2 regions of the Streptomyces sp. NPDC048484 genome follow, and region 2 is predicted to be linked to the other one. Evidence: riboswitches for the same ligand, from Rfam matches in the RefSeq annotation. Region 2 holds a riboswitch; the other holds the start of a gene.
The links. A riboswitch is a leader RNA that binds a small molecule or an ion and turns the genes downstream of it on or off. The one in region 2 is predicted to bind cyclic di-AMP.
Positions count from the first base shown of each region.

Region 1: it holds a riboswitch for cyclic di-AMP, as region 2 does, so the genes downstream of both, AB0D14_RS14285 (LysM peptidoglycan-binding domain-containing M23 family metallopeptidase) here and AB0D14_RS12080 (transglycosylase family protein) in region 2, are expected to answer to the same signal.

Region 1 is NZ_JBEZJY010000012.1:47,202-57,635, reverse strand. It holds gene AB0D14_RS14305 (MBL fold metallo-hydrolase) at 1-422, opposite strand, end outside; gene AB0D14_RS14300 (Glu/Leu/Phe/Val dehydrogenase dimerization domain-containing protein) at 770-1,933, shown strand; gene AB0D14_RS14295 (TetR family transcriptional regulator C-terminal domain-containing protein) at 2,039-2,659, shown strand; gene AB0D14_RS14290 (SGNH/GDSL hydrolase family protein) at 2,839-3,624, opposite strand; gene AB0D14_RS14285 (LysM peptidoglycan-binding domain-containing M23 family metallopeptidase) at 3,891-4,829, opposite strand; cyclic di-AMP (ydaO/yuaA leader) riboswitch at 4,834-4,990, opposite strand; gene AB0D14_RS14280 (alpha-galactosidase) at 5,293-7,383, opposite strand; gene AB0D14_RS14275 (tyrosine-protein phosphatase) at 7,552-8,349, shown strand; gene AB0D14_RS14270 (DUF6126 family protein) at 8,405-8,530, opposite strand; gene AB0D14_RS14265 (XRE family transcriptional regulator) at 8,527-9,207, opposite strand; gene AB0D14_RS14260 (aspartate aminotransferase family protein) at 9,295-10,434, opposite strand, start outside.
Region 2 is NZ_JBEZJY010000009.1:215,343-225,776, forward strand. It holds gene AB0D14_RS12045 (NAD(P)/FAD-dependent oxidoreductase) at 1-354, opposite strand, end outside; gene AB0D14_RS12050 (alpha/beta hydrolase) at 900-1,721, shown strand; gene AB0D14_RS12055 (LLM class flavin-dependent oxidoreductase) at 1,924-2,787, shown strand; gene AB0D14_RS12060 (Ppx/GppA phosphatase family protein) at 2,841-3,812, opposite strand; gene AB0D14_RS12065 (DUF501 domain-containing protein) at 3,860-4,387, opposite strand; gene AB0D14_RS12070 (septum formation initiator family protein) at 4,464-4,940, opposite strand; gene eno (phosphopyruvate hydratase) at 5,065-6,351, opposite strand; gene AB0D14_RS12080 (transglycosylase family protein) at 6,754-7,467, opposite strand; cyclic di-AMP (ydaO/yuaA leader) riboswitch at 7,472-7,642, opposite strand; gene AB0D14_RS12085 (transglycosylase family protein) at 7,844-8,749, opposite strand; gene AB0D14_RS12090 (cytochrome P450) at 8,980-10,266, opposite strand.

The sequences.
Region 1 (10,434 bases), on a different contig from region 2:
GGCAGGGGCGCGGGGTGCAGCCGCTTGGGCCCGGCGAAGGCGAACGGGGAGCACCTCTCGCCCCAGACGGGGTCGAAGAGCACCCGGTGCCCGTCGATCTCGGCGAGCACACTGGAGTGGCCCATCCAAGTCAGCCGCAGCCCGTCGGTCGGGGGCGAGGCGAGATCGGCGAGGGTCGTGGCATGCACCGGCACGACGCCCGCCGGAGCCCGGCGGACACGTTCCTCTTTACGGAAGAAGGCGCGCCCGAACTCGAGCATGGCTCCGTCCGGACGAGGGGCGCCCTCGGGATTGCGGAAGACGCCGTCCGCGTAATTCGGTGATCTGCGGATGCGCTCCATGCGCTCACCACTCGGATCCGCGCCGAACGCGGCGGGGCGCAGAGCACGGAGCCCGGAACTCAGGGAACGGGAGCCGGTCACGGCACCTCCAGGTGGGTAGGTCTGATCTTCCATTATGGTCGCCCTCTCCGACAGCGCCGGGTCAGGCATGTGACGGGGCGGTGTCCGTGCCGGACACGGCCGGGTGGCGTCGTCCGGATCGCTCCGTACGACGTCACCGCGCCGGAGGTCCGTTCGGCACCGTTCAGCACGTTGACAGGTACGCTCGGCGCTTTCGACACTGACCGATCATTCAGTAGCGAGGGTGCCGGACCGGCACCGGGACACTGCATGCGCCCGGCTCCCAGCGGGTCAAACGTTCCGAAGCCGATCCCTGTTCCCGAGTTTCTTGAGGAGACCATGTGACCGCCCCGGACAGCGTCCCCCTGATGTCGCTCACCTGGACCGACCACGTCACCGGCCACCAGGGTCACCTGGTCGTGGACCGCCTGGTGCGCGGCGTCTCCAGCGGCGGACTGCGGATGCGGGCGGGGTGCACGCTGGACGAGGTCGCGGGTCTGGCCCGGGGAATGACCATGAAGGAGGCGCTGCACTACAACCCGGAGGGCCGCTACATCCCGCTGGGCGGTGCCAAGGGTGGCATCGACTGCGATCCCCAGGCCCCGGAGGCGTACGGCGTGCTCGTGCGCTATCTGCGCGCCATGCGCCCCTACATCGAGAACCACTGGACCACCGGGGAGGACCTCGGCCTCACCCAGGACCTCGTCGACCGGGCCGCGGCGGAGGCGGGTCTCGTGTCGTCGATCCAGGCCGTGTATCCACTGCTCGACGACGAGGGGGCGGCACGGCAGCGGCTGGCGGACGCGTTCGCGGTAGAGGTGGACGGCATCGGCCTGGACGAGCTGGTCGGCGGCTGCGGGGTGGCCGAGTCGGTGCTCGCGGCCCTGGACCGGGCCGGGGTGGCGTACGACGGGACGCGGGTCGCCGTGCAGGGTCTGGGCACGATGGGCGGGGCCACGGCCCGGTTCCTGGTCCGCGCGGGCCTGCGCCTTGTGGCGATCGCCGACGTGAAGGGCACGATCGCCAATGCCGAGGGGCTGGACGTGGACGCGCTGCTCGCCGCACGTGACACGTACGGGACGGTCGACCGCTCGGCCCTGCGCCCCGCCGACCGCGAACTGCCCGGCGACGACTGGCTGTCCACCGGTGCCGACGTGCTGGTGCCGGCCGCGGTCTCCTACGCCATCGACAGCGCCAACCAGGGGCGGATCACGGCCCGTTGGATCGTCGAGGCGGCCAACATGCCTGTCCTGCCCGAGGCGGAGGAACTGCTCGCCGCACGCGGTGTCACCGTCCTGCCGGACGTCGTGGTCAATTCCGGGACCAACGCCTGGTGGTGGTGGACGCTGTTCGGTGACATCGGTGCCGACGGGGACGAGGCGTTCGCGTACACGCGGCGCTCGATGCGTGCCCTGATCGACCGGACGCTCGCGCGCGCGGAGGCCGACGGGACGACGCCGCGGGCGGCCGCGCACGCCATCGTCGCGGAGCGGCTGCCGGCCATCGCGGAGCGGTTCGGCTGGTACCGGTGATGATCCCCGTGCGGCCGCACGGCCGTACGGCTGGTGACGGCCCCTGAACGGCCGGTAACCACCCCTGCGGCGGCACCGCTCCCGGACGGGCCATAGGGTTGCCCGGTGGCAAGAGTGCGGTTGAGTGTGGCGGAGCGGCGCGAGGACTTGCTGCGGGCCGCCATCCGGCAGATCGAGGAGCGCGGTGTGTCCGCGGTGCGGATCGCCGATGTGGCGAACACGCTCGGGGTGAGCAACGCCCTGGTGCTCTACCACTTCTCCACCAAGGAGAAGCTGGTCGCCGCCGCGTTCACGTACGCGGCCGAGGACGACCTCACCCACCTGCGGAAGCTGCTCGGCCGCCGGACGACGGCACTGCGGCGGCTGCGGGCCGCCGTGCGGTGGTACGCGCCGACGGGGCCGGCCAAGGGCTGGCGCTTGTGGATCGAGGGCTGGGCGGTGGCACTGCGCGAGCCCGCGCTGCGGGACGTCACCCGCGATCTGGACCGGCAGTGGAAGGCCGCGCTGACCGAGGTGATCGCCGAGGGTGTGGCCGGGGACGAGTTCACGTGCCCGGACCCGACGGCCACGGCGCTGCGCCTCACCGCCCTGCTGGACGGGCTGGCCGTCCAGATGACGGCGTATCCGGGTGCGGTGTCACGCGCCCGCACCCAGCAGTGGGTGGACGAGGCACTGGCCCGTGAGCTGGGACTCGACCACGAGGCGTTGAAGACACCGAACGCCTGAGGGCCACGTACGCGGGACGCGACGGCGTGGGACGCTCACCCGGGACGTAATGACGGCGAGGGACGGCGAGGGACGGCCGGTGAAGCCCGGCATCGGCCGGTCGGACAACACCCGCCACCGCCACCCCGCGGCCCTTCACTCCCCCTCACTCCCCTCGGGCCCTCACTCGCCTCGGGCCTTCAAGCCACCGCCTCGATCCACGTCTTGATGTCGCCCGGTGAAAGGTGCCCCTTCGCGACCGCCCGGTCGCCGGAGGACTCCCCGCGCAGCCGCCGCCCGATCCAGGGCACCAGATACTCGCGCGCCCAGAGGATGTTGTCCCGCCGCGTCTCCGACGTGCCGCGCGGCGGCAGCGGCGGCCAGGGCTGGTCCGGGTCCGCGGGCACCTCAAGGCCGAGGACCTGCCCGGCGCGCAGGGCGACCCGGGTGTGCCCCTCGGCCGACAGATGGAGCCGGTCGCCGTCCCAGGCCCGCCGGTCCTGGATGGTCTTGAGGGACCACAGGTCGAGCACCGGACAGTTGTACCGGTCGGCGATGGCCCGCAGATGCAGGTTGTACGTGGCTATCTTGCCGCGCATGTGCCTGAGCACGGGTACGCCACGGGTGTCGAAGCCGGTGGTCACGAGGACCGTGCCGACGGCCGACGTGAGGTCCGCGACGGCACGCTCGTAGCGCTCCGCGACCTCGTCGGGGTCGGTGCCCGGCCGGATGATGTCGTTGCCGCCCGCGCAGAAGGAGACCAGGTCCGGCCCCAGCTCCCTGGCCCGCCGCAGCTGGTGCTCGACGATCTGGTCGAGCAGCTTCCCGCGGACCGCGAGGTTGGTGTAGTCGAAGTCGCCTTCGGGCCGCCGGTCCGCGAGCAATACCGCGAACCGGTCGGCCCAGCCTACGTATGCCCCGTCCGGGCCAGGGTCGCCGACGCCCTCGGTGAAGCTGTCCCCCACCGCCACGTACGACCCGATCACTGAACTGTTGCCGTCTTTAGAATCGTCTGCCACGTCGGCCCATGATTCACCTTGGGTGTGAGCTACGCGACCGTAGGAAGGGGTTGACGCGCGGTGAGAAAAGCCACTCGTCAAGTGTTGGTCAATCCCGGAATAAGGGGCTCGTTCAGGGATGTTGTCGCAGCTCCCGGACGTGGGAGAAGGCCGGACCCGGGGTTCACGGGGTCCGGCCTTCGGAGATGAGCGAGGCGGGCGAAGCGGCAGGGCCCGCGGGTGCGGGCCCGGTGTCAGACGGAGACGCCCTTGGCGCGCAGGTACGCCAGTGGGTCCACGTCGGAGCCGTAGTCCGGGGTGGTGCGGATCTCGAAGTGCAGGTGCGGGCCGGTGACGTTGCCCGTCGCCCCGGAGAGGCCGACCTGCTGCCCCCCGGTCACGGTCTGTCCGGCCGAGACGGAGAGGGAGGACAGGTGGGCGTACTGGGCGTAGTGGCCGTCGGCGAGCTGGATGACGACCTGGTTTCCGTACGCGCCGCCCCATCCGGCGGAGACGACCGTGCCCGCGCCGACGGACTTGAGCGCGGTGCCGGTGGGAACCACGAAGTCGACACCGGTGTGGTAGCCGCTGGACCACATGCTGCCCGACATCTTGTACGAGGTGCCGATCGACGCGCCCGCCACCGGCAGCGCGAAGCCGCTGGCGGTCGAGGTGTCCGCCGCCTTGGACGCCGTGGTCGACTTCTTCGCGGGAGACTTCTCGGCCTTGGAGGCGCTGGAGTCGGCGGAAGCGCCGGAGTCGGAGCCGGGGGTGGCTGCGGCCTTGCCGCTGACGGTGAGCTTCAGGCCCGGGTGGATGAGCTCCGGGTCACCGCCGATCGACTTCCGGTTGTCCGAGTACAGCTTCTTCCAGCCGCCGCTGACGTCCTGCGTGTCGGCGATCTTCGAGAGAGAGTCGCCCGAACGCACGGCGTACGTCTTGGTCGCGGCCTTCTTCGCCTCGGCCTTCTTCGCCTCGGCTTGCTTCCCGGCGGCGGGAGCGGACTCGGCGGCCTCGCTCGCGACGTTCGAGGCGCTCGCGACGGAATCGGCGGCGGACTGCGGAGTCGCGGCGTGCGCCCCGGCCGCTCCGAGCAGCGGGAGGGCGAGCGCGGCGCCCCCGGTTCCGGCCACGGCTATGGAGCGGGTGAAACGCTGGGACTTGGGACGGCGGTGCTTACCCTTCGCGGGCATGTCGAATTCCTCTCCGGCGCCTGCGAGGTGAGCTGTCGGGTGCGAGCTGGAGATGCCCGGCCGTGCTGTCACACGACTTAACCCCTAGCCGTTCCGGAGACCGGAACAGGCGTTGTACCTGTGGGTCCCCCGCTCCTGCCGTGGACGGGTGGGTGTGCGGATTCCGGGCGGCGGCAGGATTGGGCGTCCGTCCGGAGTGGAGGTGAACGTAAGCGACACCAAGACACGGAAACAACCTTTGGGGTTTCCTGTGTGCCCCACTTTCTTGATCCCGACCGAAATACCGGTCACCCTGTGTTAATCAGGAATCTTCTCCACTTGTCATTTCCCTGGAAACAAACCGGACTTACATGAGCATGGCGACAGCGGAACGTCACGAGTATGACGCTGCTCACGGACCACCGCCCCAGGAGCCCTCACTCCAGAGCAAGTTGTAACGAAGGCTCCATTACGGACACAACAGTCACATGCGGCGCAGTCGGATAACCGTCGCATCGAGGTCCCCGCGCAACCCGGTCCGCACTCCGTGATGCAGCAGCACCGCACCTCGATGAACTTCGCCCGTTTCGAGGCATTCATACGTTGCCGACGGGTCGAGGCCCCGCAGCCTCACCGGCGCAGCCGGCTCACCGAAGTGCTGGGCCTGGAGCCAGGCGAGGACGACGACCTCGCCGTCGCGGACGTACTGGACGGCACTCAGCCCGCCCTCCGGCGCCCGCAGCCGGTACAGGTCACCGCCCTGCACCACGGGCCGGATCTCCTTGTAGAGCTCCACCCAGGTCCGCGCCTCGGCCAGCTCCGCCTCGCTCCACCGGGTGAGGTCGCCACCGACTCCGAGCACCCCGGCCATCGCGCTCACGAAGCGGAACCGCAGTGAGCTGACGCGCCCGTTGAGCTGTGCGTTCGGACTGTCGGTGACCCAGGCGGCCATGGCCCGCGCGGGATGCACCTGGCTGAACCCGTGCTGGATGGCGAGCCGGTCGAGCGGGTCCGTGTTGTCCGAGGTCCACACCTGGTCCGTGCGGGCCATGATCCCGAGGTCGATCCGGCCGCCGCCGCCCGAGCAGGACTCGAAGGCCACCCCGGGGTGGGCCGCCCGCAACCGGTCCAACAGGTTGTACAGGGCGTGCACATGGTCCACCCACAGCCGTTGCGGGTAGGCATCGCCGGGCCACCCCGCGTCGGTGAAGCAGCGGTTGAAGTCCCACTTCACGTAGTCGATGGGCGCACTGGAGAGCAGCGTGTCGAGCTGTTCCCACAGATACTCCTGGACGTCCTCGCGGGCGAGGTTCAGAACGAGCTGATTGCGTAGCTCCGTCCGCTTTCGTCCTGGCTGGAACTGCACCCAGTCCGGGTGCGCGCGGTACAGCTCGCTGTCCGCGTTGACCATCTCGGGCTCGACCCAGATCCCGAACCGCATCCCGAGCCCGTGCACGTAGTCGCTCAGCGGCTTGAGGCCGCCGGGGAAGCGGTCCCGGTTGGGCGTCCAGTCGCCGAGCCCGGCCCGGTCGCTGGTGCGCGCCCCGAACCAGCCGTCGTCGACCACGAACAGCTCGACTCCCGTCTCGGCGGCCCGGCGGGCCAGCGCCCGCTGCTGCTCCTCGGAGATGTCGAACTCCGTGGCCTCCCACGAGTTGTAGAGCACAGGGCGGTCCTGGTCCGCGTCCGGGATCACCCGCGCACGCTGGTACGCGTGCCAGGCGCGGCTCGCCCCGCCGAAGCCGCCGTCGCTCCACAGCCCCGCGAAGACGGGAGTGACGAAGCTCTCCCCCGGCTCCAGCCGCAGCAGACCCGAGTCGTCGTACCCGGCTCCGCCGGTGATCTGCACGCGCGCGTCCGGCAGTTGCGCCACCGCGATCCGCCAGGTTCCCGACCAGGCGAGCGCACACCCGTAGACCTCGCCCAGCTCCTCGGTCGCCGTGCCGTCCGCGTCCAGGGCGACCCAGGGCAGGTGCTGGTGCCCGGTGTGTCCGCGCCGGCTGCCGATGATCTTCTCGCCGTAGGTGAGTTCGGAGCGCACGAGGCGGGACTCGGCCGCCCACCGCCCGTGCAGCTGGGACAGCCGCCATCCGTCACGGAGCGGCAGTGTCCAGGTCGCGGAGTCGGCGCGCAGCACCTCAAGGGCAGGGCCCTCGTTGGCGAGGGTCACCCATCGCTCGACGACATCGGCGTCGGCCCGCATCCGGTAGTGCAGCGTGATGCCGAGCCCGGAGTCGGAGAACCGCAGTCGCAGTTCGTCACCGTCGCCCCCGTCGGTCTCGTATCCCTCGAAACGCCATTCCGTTCCGCGCCTGTCGGCCGTACGCACGGACAGCGCGGGCCGCACGAAGCGGGGGCCGCCCTCGACCGGGTACTCCTCGTGGCCGTCCAGGGTGGCCTCGAACGCCCAGTACTCCGGACCGGGGCCCGCGGCGAGCGCCTCGGCGTCCGCGAGGGCGATCCTCGGACCCCAGTGCAGATGAACCAGCTCGTCCTCGTCACCGAGCCGCAGGCCGTAACTGCTCGTGGGCCCCGAAAGAAGCCACGTACGGCCGTCTGCGCCGATCTCTACCATCAAGCCCTCACATATTCGAACAGGCACGCTCAAGCCCCAACATCATCGGGGCCCGCGGGCCTTTCGGGCAACGCCTGTGGACAACTCATTGGCCCACGAACCGATGTCGTATCGTCGGACACGCACCTCGTCGACGAGCCGCGTCGGCAGCGGATGGGAGGAGCCCCCGTGACGCAGCAGGTCCCGTCGACCGAACCCGAGCTGACCGGAGTGCGCAACTTCCGGGACGTGGGCGGCCTGCCCACGGTGGACGGCAGGCGGGTGGCGTACGGACGGCTGTTCCGCAGCGGCCACCTCGCGCACGCGACGGCGTCGGACGCCGCGTTCCTCACCTCCCTGGGCCTGCACACGATCTTCGACTTCCGCAACGCGGCGGACCAGAAGCTGGAGGGCGCCGACGTCGAGCTCCCCGGGACGCGCAATGTGAACCTGCCGCTGACGGACCCCGCCCACGGCGCCGAGTTCTGGACGATGGTCCGCGACGGGGACCTGGACCAGCTGCGTGGGCTGCTCGCGGACGGCAAGGCGGCGAACCGCATGATCGTGTCCTACCGCACGATCATCAAAGAGCGCACAGCCGAGCACCGCCAGGTGCTGCACGCACTGGCCGAGGACAGCGTCCCGGCCCTGATGCACTGTGCGGCCGGCAAGGACCGGGCCGGACTGTCCGTCGCCGTGACGCTCCTCGCCATAGGGGTCGAGCGCGAGGCCATCGTCACGGACTATCTGGAATCGAACGCGGCGCACCGCCGCTACAAGGTCCACCGCAGCAGCTCCGCCGCCTCGGCGTACACGCCCGAGGTGATGGAGTTGCTCAGCCCGCTCTTCGACGCACGCGCCGAGTACCTGGCGGCGGCGTTCGAGACGATCGAGGAGACATGGGGCGGGGTCGACGCGTACCTGGAGCGGGGGCTCGGAGTGACCCCCGAGACAGGGGAGCGGCTGCGGGAGCGGTTCCTCGACTGACCCTCGACCGACCTTCGACCGACCGCGCCGCGCGCCGCCACCCGTGGCAGCACCTCTACTGGTTCTTGGCTCCGAGCGTGAACAGCAGGTAGATGAAGGCGGCGAAGACGTGCCCGACCGCCACGTAGATGAGCAGCCGCACCCACAGCGCGCGCGGGAACTTCTCCTCCAGATCCTTCATGAGTCTTCTCCTGAGGTTGTCGTCGAGGTCGTCGAGGTCGTCGAGGCGGCCGACGAGGTCGTATTCGGGCCGAGACACAGGGCGGCCGTCGGGCTCTGCAGCAGGGTGTGTACGAAGAGGAGCTCGGCTCCGTCCCGGTCCGCGGCGGCGATCCGGTGGGGGGTCAGCGAATCGAAGTGGGCGCTGTCACCGGGTGCGAGGACGTGTGCGGTGTCCCCGAGGCGCAGCCGCAGCCGCCCCTGGAGGACGTACAGCCACTCCTCGCCGGGGTGGACCCGCACGATATCGCCCTGCGCCCCGTAGGGGACGTGCACACGCAGGGCCTGCATGCCGCGACCGGCAGCACCGGCCTGCCAGTACGTCCAGCCGCCCGCCCGGGTGGGCTCCATGTCGGCGCCGCGCACGACCGCGTCCCGCTCGGTGACGGTCTCACCGAGCAGGTCCGACACGGTGGTGGCGTAGATCCGGGCCAGCGCGAGCAGCATCGGCAGCGAGGGCTGGCGCTGCCCGGTCTCCAGCCGGGAGAGGTGGGCGGGCGACAGCCCGGCGGCCCGGGCCGCGGACTCCAGGGTGAGCGACGCGCGGCGCCGCAGCGCACGCAGTTGGGGGGCGACGGCGGGCAACGGGTCCTCGGCTGCTACCGGCTCGGAAGGGCTCGTACCCTTGGCAGGGTTCATGTGTTCCATTGGGCCGCAGGCTTGCCTCTGAGGCAAATCTATTGCCTCAGAGGCAAAAGGCTGAGGGGGAGCCGGGGAGCCGTTTTCCTACCTGTTGGCAACCGCCTGCTTGACCAGTGTCTTCCCGAAGTCCCACATCAGTCCGCCCCCGCTGTGCGCGTCGTCCATCACGGCGGTGAAGGCGTCGACGAACCGCTCCACGTCCTGCTCGCCGATCACCAGCGGCGGGATCAGCTTGATCACCTCCAAATGGTCGCCGGAGACCTGGGTGAGGATCCGGTGGCGCTGCAGCAGCGGCACGACCACCATCTGCGCGAACAGTCCCTTGCGCGCGGTCTGCAGCATCGTCCAGCGGCCGCGCAGCTTCAGCGAGTTGGGCCGGCCGAACTCGATGCCGATCATCAGCCCGCGGCCGCGTACGTCACTCAGCAGCTCGTACTTGCCGATCAGCGCCGCGAGCCGGGACTTCAGCTGCTCCCCCGTGGCGCGGGCGTTCGCCACGATCTGCTCGTTCTCCATGACCGACAGCACCGCGAGGCCGGCCGCCATGGCCTGCGCGTTGGACCCGAAGCTCGCGGAGTGCACGAGGACGCGGTCCATGGACGAGTAGACCTTCTTGAAGATCCAGTCCTTGCCGAGCGTCGCGCTGACGGGCACATAGCCGCCCGAGAGTGCCTTCGCCACGCAGACCAGGTCCGGCTCCACCCCGTCCTCGTGCTGGTAGGCGTAGAAGTCCCCGGTCCTGCCGAGCCCGGTCTGCACCTCGTCCGCGATCAACAACGCGCGGTGCTTGTGCAGCAGCTCCTGGGCGGCGCGCAGATACCCGGGCGGCGACTCGTGCACGCCCTTGCCCTGGATCGGCTCGACGATCAGTGCGGCGACGTCGCCCTTCTTCAGCTCGGCTGCCAGGGCGCCGAGATCGCCGAGCGGGACCGCCGTGTCGGGCAGCAGCGGGGCGAATCCGTCCCGGAAGCCGTCCTCGCCGTTCACGGACAGGGACCCGGTGGTCAGGCCGTGGAAGGAGTGCGCGCAGTACAGCACGCGCGGCTTCCCGGTGGCGTACCGGGCGAACTTCAGCGCGGTCTCGACAGCCTCCGTACCGCTGTTGCCGAAGAACACCCGGTCCAGGTGCGGGCTGTGGGCGAGCAGCTTCTCCGCCAGCAGCCCGGGCAGCGGCTGGCAGTCGAACCGGGTGAGGTCGGCGAGCTGGGCGTCCAGGACGTCGTG
Region 2 (10,434 bases):
ACGGGAGACCGCGCCCATCGCGACGACCAGGTAGTCGAAAGGCAGCTCGTACGCCTCACCCACGAGGGGGGCGATCGTGGCGACCTTGCGGTCCTGGTCGATGGTGGTGACCCGGCCGGTGAGGACTTCCGCCTTGGGCAGCACGCGTCGCAGCGGGACGACGACGTGCCGAGGCGAAATGCTGCCGGCGGCGGCTTCGGGCAGGAAGGGTTGGTAGGTCATGTACGACCGGGGGTCGACGACCGTGACGGTCGCCTCGCCGTAGCGCATCTTCTTGAGAATGCGCCGAGCTGCGTACAGGCCTACGTACCCACCGCCTACTACGAGGATCCTGGGACGCTCCGTGGTGCTCATGCCATCGAGTATCCACCCGCCCCAGGGGGGTCGCTCGTGCGCCCCTTCACAAGCTCCTACGCCCCCTCTGTTACACTGCGCGGCTCACGTGATCCAGGTCATGGTCGAACAGGGGAACCAGTGGGCACCGCGGCCCGTTGTCAATGCCGCGTGAGCTGCTACTCCATCCCCTGAGCCCGGTAGACCAGTCCGTCTCACCGCACGATCGCGACGCCATCACGGCACCCGCGGTACGGCCTGTTGATCATGCCTTGACCCCATCCGAAGCCCCGAATGGATCCGGAGTCGGGAAAACCTCCCCTGGCAGGGCCCAATCTCTTGTGAAGAACTTCACGAAGTTTTCCGGCGGGCCGGCGCCAAGGCCGTTTCCACCGCCCCACACAGCCCGCCAACAGCGCTCATACGTCATCCGACCTGCTCAGTCGAGGTGGAACTTTGGTGCCCCCGTATCAGCCGGCCGGATGGTCATGACAGTCATGCTGATGAGGCATGCGACATGCTCCAGGTGGAAGGTGTTGTTCACGAGGCAGGAGAGGAGGCCAGTGATGGACTGGACGCTTGGTGAGGAATTCGAGACGCCTGAAGGGGTGGTGCGGTGGGGGACCCTGGGTCGCGGAGACCCGGTCGTACTGGTGCACGGCACGCCGTATTCCTCCTTTCTTTGGCGGGACATCGCTCCGGCCCTCGCCCGCACCCGCAAGGTCTTCTTCTTCGACCATCTCGGCTTCGGCCAGTCCGACCAGCGCGAGGGCCAGGACCTCAGCCTGGCGGCTCACGCGAAGAACTTCGCCCGGCTCCTCGACCACTGGGAGCTGTCCGGCCCCAGCGTGGTCGCCCACGACATCGGCGGGGCAGTGGCGCTTCGGACCTTGCTGCTGGAGAAGAGGAGCTACCAGGATCTGACCCTCTTCGACGCGGTCAGCGGTGGCGAGTGGGAGCGAGGGCTCTTCCAGCTCTTCCTGGAGCACGAGGAGGTCTTCCAGAAGCTTCCGGGTTACGCGCACGAAGCGCTCGTCGCCAGTCACCTGCGGCACGCCACGCACGTCGGCTTCCGGCCGGGGGTTCTCGATGCGTTCCTCGCACCGTGGCGGGGGGACTCGGGGCAAGCGGCGTTCTACCGTCAGTACAGCCAGATCAGGCAGGCGGACACGGTCGCGTACGAGCACTTGCTGGGCGGTATGTCGCTTCCGGTGCGGCTCGTCTGGGGCCGCGAGGACCGCATTCTTCCTCCGCGGTACGCCGAGTGGTTGCACGAACGCGTTCCACACGCGGAGCTGCACTGGATCGAGGGCGCCGGCCACCTTCTCCAGGAAGACGCGCCGGGCCAGCTGTTGGCCTGTCTGACAGCCGGTTTCCCCTCGGCCTGAGCCGCGGTGCGCGCGGCGGTCTTCGGCTGGGCGGCGGTCTCCGGCTGGGCGGCGGTCCGGCCCGAAAGCACACGCGAGTCCGGTGCACTGCTGGAGCACTGCCGGAGCGCGAGTCCGGTGCACTGCCGGCTCTGTCGACGCGGTGCAGGTTCTGGCGCCGAATCCTGTTGCCCTTGCGCGGCCGGCTGCGCACCCTGTGGGGATGCGCTTCTCCGTCAACATCCCCAACTTCGGTGACTTCGCCAACCCCCGTAACGTCGCGACCGTGGCGGCTGCCGCCGAACAGGCCGGCTGGGACGGACTCTTCGTCTGGGACCACGTACTGCACCGGCAGCACCAGGGGCGTCCCTTCGGAGACCCCTGGATGCTGCTGACCGCGGCCGCGCTGGCGACCTCCCGGATCCGGCTGGGCACCCTGTTGACGCCGGTCCCCCGTTACCGCCCGCAGCAACTCGCCCGCCAGGTGGCCACCCTGGACCACCTCAGCGGCGGCCGGGTGACCTTCGCCGTCGGCCTGGGCGGTCCGATCGAGGACGAGTACCGCAGCTTCGGCGACACCGCCGAGCCACGCGTCCTCGCCGAGCGGCTGGACGAGGGACTGGAGGTGTTGAGGCGCTTCTGGTCGGGCGAGCCGGTGAACCACCACGGCCGGCACTACGAGGTTCGGGACGTGACACTGCTGCCCGCCACCGTGCAGCAGCCCGGTCCGCCGGTGTGGATCGGCGGGTTCTGGCCGCGGCGTCCGCCCATGCGGCGGGCAGCACGGTGGGACGGCGTGGTGCCACTGTTCGAGACGGCCCGGCATGGGCATGCGCCGGACGTGACAGAGGTACGGGAACTTGTCGCCTACGTACGCGAGCACCGTACGGCCGGGTCCGAGCGCCCCTTCGAGTTCGTGCTCGGCGGTGCCACGCCCCCGGACGCGGCCAAGGCCAAGGACGTGATCGGTCCGCTGCACGACGCCGGCGCCACCTGGTGGGACGAGCGACAGATCCAGACCGGCCCCGACCTGGACCGCCTGTCCTCAGTACTGCGCCGCGTCGAGGCGGGGCCGCCTGTGCTCTGACCAGCCGTTCGAGGGTGCGCCGGTGCCGGCTCTACGCGGCGCACCACCGCGGATCAGTCCCTCTTCTCATCCGCTTCGGCCTCTTCGGCCACCTTGAAGGCGATGCCGTCGAGGATGTCGTGCTCGCTCACGACGACCTCCTGGGCCCCGGTCCTCTCCATGATCGAGAGGAGCACGAGGGCGCCGGCACCGATGACGTCCACGCGGCCCGGGTGCATCGAGGGGATCGCCGCACGCTCGGCGTGAGTGGAGGTGAGCAGCCGCTCGGTGATCTCGCGGACGCGGTCCCGGGAGAGCCGGGAGTGGTGAATGGCCTCGGGGTCGTACTCCGCAAGCTCCTGGGCGATCGCCGAGACCGTGGTGACGGACCCGGCGAGTCCGACGAGCGTACGGGCCTCACGCAGAGGCACGGACTCCTCGGCGAGGTCGAGGGCCGCCTCGATGTCGGCGCGGATCGCCCGGATCTGCTCCTCGGACGGCGGGTCGGTGACCACGCCGTCCCGGACGAGGTGCCGTTCCGTCATCCGTACGCAGCCGATGTCCACCGAGCGGGCGCCCCGCACGTGGTCGTCGCCCACGACGAACTCGGTGGAGCCGCCGCCGATGTCCACCACGAGGTAGGGCTTGGCAAGGTCGTCACGGCCCGTCAGCTCCTTGGTGGCCCCCGTGAACGAGAACTCCGCCTCCTGGTCGCCGGAGATGACCTCGGGCTCCACACCCAGGATGTCGAGAACCCCGCGGACGAACTCGTCCCGGTTCTCGGCGTCGCGGGAGGCCGAGGTCGCCACGAAGCGCAGTCGCTCGGCGCCGTGCTCCTTGATGACCGCGGCGTACTCGCGGCAGGCCGCGAAGGTGCGCTCCAGGGCCTCGGGCGCGAGCCGTCCCGTCCGGTCCACGTCCTGTCCGAGCCGGACGATCGTCATCCGGCGGTCCAGATCGACGAGTTCACCGGTCCGGGGATCCACGTCCGCGACGAGCAGCCGGATGGAGTTGGTACCGCAGTCGACGGCAGCGACGCGAGTCATGACAGTGCTCTCCTGTTGCGATCGTTCGTCCCTTTCGGGGGTCTCTCTTACGCCTCGGTGGACGCCGGCACCACACACGCCCCCTTGCGCCACCACTCCGGCAGCATCTCGATGGCCTCGTCACCAAGGGGGTTCACCCCCGGCCCCGCGGCCAGCGAGTGCCCGACCAGGACATGCAGGCACTTCACCCGGTCCGGCATCCCACCCGCGCTCGGAAACCCTTCGAGCACCTCGATGGAGTCGCGACGGGCGATGTAGTCCTCATGAGCGGCCCGGTACGCCGCGGCCAGCTCGGGGTCCGTGGCGAGACGGTCCGTCATCTCCCTCATGACACCGTTCGCCTCCAGCGTGCCGATGGCGGAGGCCGCACGCGGGCACGTCAGGTAGTACGTCGTCGGGAACGGCGTCCCGTCGGGAAGACGGGGGGCCGTCTCCACGACGTCCGGCTGCCCGCACGGGCAGCGGTGCGCGATCGCGCGCAGCCCGCGCGGCGGCCGCCCGAGCTGCTGCTTGAAGGCCTCGACGTCCGCGTCGGTGGGCTCGGTGCGGGGAGTGGGCGGCGGGGGCGTTTGCATGCCTTGGGTCTGTGTCTTTCTCATCAGCCGATGGTCAGTCGCCAGTCGGTCACTGATCAGTCGGTGGTCGGTCGGTTCACTGGTGGGAGGCGTCGGCCTTGTCGACGCCCTCCCAGACGTTGACGTACCAGGCCCGGTCGGCCGCCGTCCGGTCCGTACGCGTCTTCTTCGCCGCGTCGGGGTCGATCACGACGTAGCCGGTCTCGCCCGGCATCACATAGTGCAGCCGCTCCCGGATGCGCTGCTCGGCGTACGCGTCGTCCTGCCACCGAGCCTTCAGGTCACGCAGCTGTTCGACCCGCTCGCGGGCCTGCTCGCGCTCCCGCTGCAGATCGGCGACCTCGGCGCGCTGGGAGACGTACTGCCTTATGGGATAGGCGAGGGCCACGACGAGCGAGCAGAGGACCAGGGCGAGCAGTGCCGCCCGGCCGGTCAGCCGCGAGCGGCGCGCCTGGCGTTTGGTCTGGGAGCGGTAGACACGGGCGGCGGTCTGCTCACCGAGCACCCGCAGCCTGGTCGCGGTGGAGAACCGGTCACGGTCCTTCACGGCCATCTGTCCCGCCTCCCCTATACGTGCGTACGTCCCCGCACACGGTACGGGACCGGATACGGGGACGTACGTACGACGGGGCTGTCACCCCTCATCACAAGGCCGGAGCTCAGCCCTTGACCGGAACTCAGCCCTTGAAGCGGGGGAAGGCCGAGCGGCCCGCGTACACCGCGGCGTCGTCGAGGATCTCCTCGATGCGCAGCAGCTGGTTGTACTTGGCGACGCGGTCCGAGCGGGCCGGGGCGCCGGTCTTGATCTGGCCGCAGTTCACGGCGACCGCGAGGTCGGCGATGGTGACGTCCTCGGTCTCGCCGGAGCGGTGGGACATCATGCACTTGAAGCCGTTGCGCTGGGCCATCTCGACGGCGTCCAGGGTCTCGGTCAGCGAGCCGATCTGGTTGACCTTGACGAGCAGGGCGTTGGCGGAGCCCTCCTCGATGCCGCGGGCGAGGCGCTCGGGGTTGGTGACGAAGAGGTCGTCGCCGACGATCTGGACCTTGTCGCCCAGCTTCTCGGTGATGACCTTCCAGCCGGCCCAGTCGTCCTCGTACAGCGGGTCCTCGATGGAGACCAGCGGATACGCGGCGACGAGCTCCTCGTAGTACTCGGTCATCTCCGCGGCCGAGCGGGACTTGCCCTCGAACTCGTACTTGCCGTCCTTGTAGAACTCGGACGCGGCGACGTCCAGCGCGAGGGCGACCTGCTCACCGGGGATGTAGCCGGCCTGCTTGATGGCCTCAAGAATGAGGTCGAGGGCCTCGCGGTTGGAGCCGAGGTTCGGGGCGAAGCCGCCCTCGTCGCCGAGGCCGGTGGACAGACCGCGGGTCTTCAGGACCTTCTTGAGGGTGTGGTAGACCTCCGCGCCCCAGCGCACGGCCTCGGAGAAGGACTCCGCGCCGATCGGGGCGATCATGAACTCCTGGATGTCGACGTTGGAGTCGGCGTGCGACCCACCGTTCAGGATGTTCATCATCGGGACGGGCAGCAGGTGCGCGTTCGGTCCGCCCAGGTAGCGGAAGAGCGGCAGGTCGCTGGTCTCGGAGGCGGCGTGGGCGACGGCGAGGGAGACGCCGAGGATGGCGTTGGCGCCGAGCGATGCCTTGTTGTCGGTGGCGTCCAGGTCGATCATCGCCTGGTCGATGAGGCGCTGCTCGGTGGCGTCGTAGCCGACGAGCTCCGGGCCGATCTGCTCGATGACGGCGAGGACGGCCTTCTCGACACCCTTGCCGAGGTAGCGGTTGGGGTCTCCGTCACGGAGTTCAACAGCCTCGAAGGCACCGGTGGAGGCGCCGGACGGAACGGCGGCACGACCCGTGCTGCCGTCGTCGAGGCCGACCTCGACCTCGACCGTGGGGTTGCCTCGGGAGTCCAGGATTTCCCGGGCTACGACGACGTCGATGGACGGCACGAGCATCTCCTTCTGGGATGTGACGCGAGTACGCCGGGTGTGGGCCCGGCACAACGCGGAACTGTGATGGCTCCGCGACATGAGCCTAACCGCCCGGGAGAGATCGGCCAGCCTCTCGACCACCCCATGGACAGAACCGAGGGTAAACATTGTTCCCCTATGAAACAAAAAAGTCCCGCCCCGGTGCGTACGGGGGAACACGCACCGGAGCGGGGGGCCCGTGGGGGACGGGGGCGGCCCTCACGAGACCTCCACTATGGAGGACACGGATGTGAGAGCACCGTGGTTCAGCCGCGATTCGGTTGTGGGCCGGAATTCCGGCCGAGGCTGAGCGGCCAGGGCCTCGACCGGAACGTGAGCGGGATGTGACGCCCGCACAACCGAAGTGGGGAACGCGACCGGCGGGGGTCAGCTGAGGTGCAGCTGCTGACCCGGGAAGATGAAGTCGGCGTCGTCGACGATGTCGCCGTTCAGCTTGTACAGCTTCGCCCAGCCGCCCTTGACCTTCTCCTTCGCGGCGATCTCGCTGAGGGTGTCACCCTTGACGACCTTGTACTCGCCGTCACCCTTCTTGACCTTCTTGCCGGTCGGGGTCTCGACGGTCTTCTTCGCGGCCGGACGGTCCTGGGAACGCGAGGCGCGCTCCTCGGAGGACTGCGAGTTCTGCTGCTGCGACTGCGAGGTGCTCTGGCCGGAACCGTTCGAGTCCGAGGAGCCGGAGCCCGAGGGCGCCGTGCCGCCACCGGTCGAGGCACCGGACAGGCCCACGCCACAGCTCGGCCAGGCGCCCTTGCCCTGGCTCGCGAGAACCTTCTCGGCGACGGCTATCTGCTGGGACTTGGAGGCCTGGTCGGCGCTGGAGGCGTACGAGTTGCCGCCGTACGCGGCCCAGGTCGAGGGCGAGAACTGCAGGCCGCCGAAGTAGCCGTTGCCGGTGTTGATCGACCAGTTGCCACCGGACTCGCACTGGGCGACGGTGTCCCACTCGGAGGTGGAGGCGGCGGAGGCTCCCGAGGCGCCCATCAGCGGGACGGCGATGGCCGCGGTGGTGACACCGGCGAGCGTGGCGATACGAGTGGTCTTGGACGGGCGGCGGTGCTTGCCCTTGCTCGAAAGCAGCATGAAGTGATCCCCTCACCGACGCCTGCGAGGTGAGCTGTCGGGTTCGGGCCGAGTGAGTTGCCCGGCCGCGTGACACTGCCGTCACGCGGCTTAACCCCAAGCCGTGCCCGGCCTCAACGACCGGGTCCGGCACTTACCTTGGGTCCCCCGCTCCTGCCTACGGCGCATTACGCGACGACTGTTCCCGTACGGCCGTTGGCAGGATTCGGCGTGCGACCGTCGGGGCTCACCAATGGCGAGCGGTCACGACCGTAGACACGGGCCGCCCCGAAATTCAAAGACGATCAGGGGTGTTGAGATCCATCTCTCATTTTCACCAATCCGGACATTAACCGCGAACTGCCGCTGGTTTTCGCCCGATTCGGCAGCTTGGTCACTACTTGCTCGCGGTGGCTTCCTCGGCGAGGTCGACGCTCTGACCGGGGATGATGAAGTCCGGGTCGGCGCCGATGGCGTCCTTGTTGGCGGCGTAGAGCGACTCCCATCCGCCCTCGACCTCAAAGGAGTCGGCGATGCCCGAGAGGCTGTCCCCGGTGCGGATCACGTACGACCCCTCGGCGACGACGACACGCGAGTCGCTGTCCCCGCGCGAGGCGTGCCGGCCGGCGTAGTCGTCCGCGCGGGGAGCGGTGTCGGCGTCTTCGGCGCTGCCGCCGCGGTGACGGCCGGCGCTGTCCGCGTCGGTCGAAGCGTCGCCGTCCTGGGAGGACTCGTCGCTCTTCTCCGCGCCACCCTTGGAACTGCCGTCCAATCCCCGTGCGCCCGAGCCGGAGTCGTCCGCGGAATCCGAATCACTGTCCGCGGACGAGTCGGACTTCGTACCGTTGCTCGCCTCTGTCTCGTCCGGCTCGGCCGAAGGACTGGCGGAGTCCCCGGCGAGGCCCGTGTCGACGTCGGCGGAGTCGGAGTTCTGCGTCAGACCGGCGAGGAGACCACAGGTCGCCCAGGCACTCGTCCCCTGGTCCGCGAGGATCTTCTCGGCGACGGATATCTGCTGCGAGCGGCTGGCCTGGTCGGCGCTCGGCGCGTAGTCGAGGCCACCGTGCTCCTCCCAGGTCTCCTGGCTCATCTGGAGTCCGCCGTAGGACCCGTTGCCGGTGTCGGCGCTCCAGGAGCCGCCACTCTCGCACTCGGCGACCGCGTCCCAGGTCGTGCCGCTGGCGGCACTCGCACCGGTCGCGCCGAGCAGAGGGATCGCGATGGCCGATCCGGCCACACCCGCGGCGACAAGAAGCGCCGGGGCCTGGCGGGGGCGACGATGACGGCCGTTCCCGGTGAGCATGCGATTGCCTTTCACGTGACAGCAAGGAATGCGCACAGGGCGCAGCGGAGAGCTGCGCTCGTGCACTACTGCGACGGGTGAGACGTGCCGCATTGATGGGTGAACGTAGCGGCACTCGAACTCTTGTCACAAGTCGATGCAGGGCAGATAACGTGAAGATCACAAAGTTGACGAAGTCTCACGTGTCGTCGACTTCGATGCCAAGCACTCCCCGCGTCCTTTATGGACGCTTACGGCCTACCGCCCGGGGTGAACTCCACCGGAAGCGTGCGCAATCCACGCATGATGAGCCCCCCACGCCACCGCAAATCAGCTGAATCGCCCGCGAGTTGCAGGTCGGGCAGGCGAGTCAGCAACGTGGTCAGTGCGGTCCGGCCCTCCAGACGGGCGAGGGGCGCGCCGAGGCAGTAGTGGAGGCCGTGGCCGTAACCGAGGTGCTGGTTGTCACGGCGGGAGAGGTCGAGGGTGTCGGGGTCCTTGAACCGGTCAGGATCGCGGTCGGCCGCCGCGAGCACGACGAGCACGGGGTCACCGGAGGCGATGTCCTGCCCGCCGATACTGAGCGGTTCGGTGGCGAACCGCCAGGTGGCCAGCTCCACGGGCCCGTCGTAGCGGAGCAGTTCCTCCAGGCCGGTTTCGAGGAGGTCCGTCCGGCCGGCCGCCAGGGAGCTCTGCAGCCGCTGCCGTTGCCCGGGGTGGAGGAGCAGGGCGTGGACGCCGTTCCCGATCAAGTTCACGGTTGTCTCAAAACCAGCGAAGAGGAGGATGAAGGCCATCGCCGCGGCCTCGTTCTCGGTGAGGTGCTCGCCGTGGTCGGAGGCCCGGATGAGACCGGAGATGAGGTCCTCGCCCGGGGCGGGCTGGTCCGTGAGCTCCTCGCGCTTGCGGTGGATGAGCTCGGCGAGATAGCCGCGCATCTTCTTGACCGACCGGGCGACGCCGCCCCTCGGCCCTCCCCCGTGCCGGATCATCATCCCGGCCCAGTCCCGGAAGTCGTCCTGGTCCTCGCGCGGAACGCCGAGGAGGTCGCAGATGGCGTAGATGGGCAGTGGAAAGGCGAACTCGTGGATGAGGTCGGCCTCCCCCTTCTCCAGGAACCCGTCGATCAGTTGGTCCGTCAACTCCTGGACACGGGGTGCGAATTCGGCTACCCGCCGCGGCGTGAACGCCTTGCTGACGAGCCGCCGCAGACGGGTGTGGTCCGGCGGGTCGATGTTGAGCAGATGCGTCATCAGCTCGGCCTTCCGCTCCCCCGGAATGCCGGTCTTGCCCTTCGCGTGCGCGGGCTCGTCGTGATGGGCGGAGTTCTTGCTGAGCCGGGCGTCGGCGAGGGCCTGCTTCGCGTCCGCGTAACGGGTGACCAGCCATGCCTCCACCCCGCTGGGCAGCTTCGTTCGATGCACGGGGGCGTGCTCGCGGAGCCAGGCGTACGCCGGGTAGGGATTGGTTGCGAACTCCCAGGTGAAGAGTTCGGGGGCGGGGTGCCCCGCGGGCGGCTGTGCAGGCGTTTCGGTCACTCCTCGACGGTATCGGGAGGAGTGAGGAGAGCCTGCCGGGCGTCCTGCCTCAGCACCCGGGCTGGGAGCTCTTCCCGGCAGCCCTCGACGGAGCCCTCGGTGGAGGAGCGCGGCGGCGCCTCGCGGGTGGGTGTCACCCGTCGGGGGCCGGTCGGTCAGGCCTCCCCG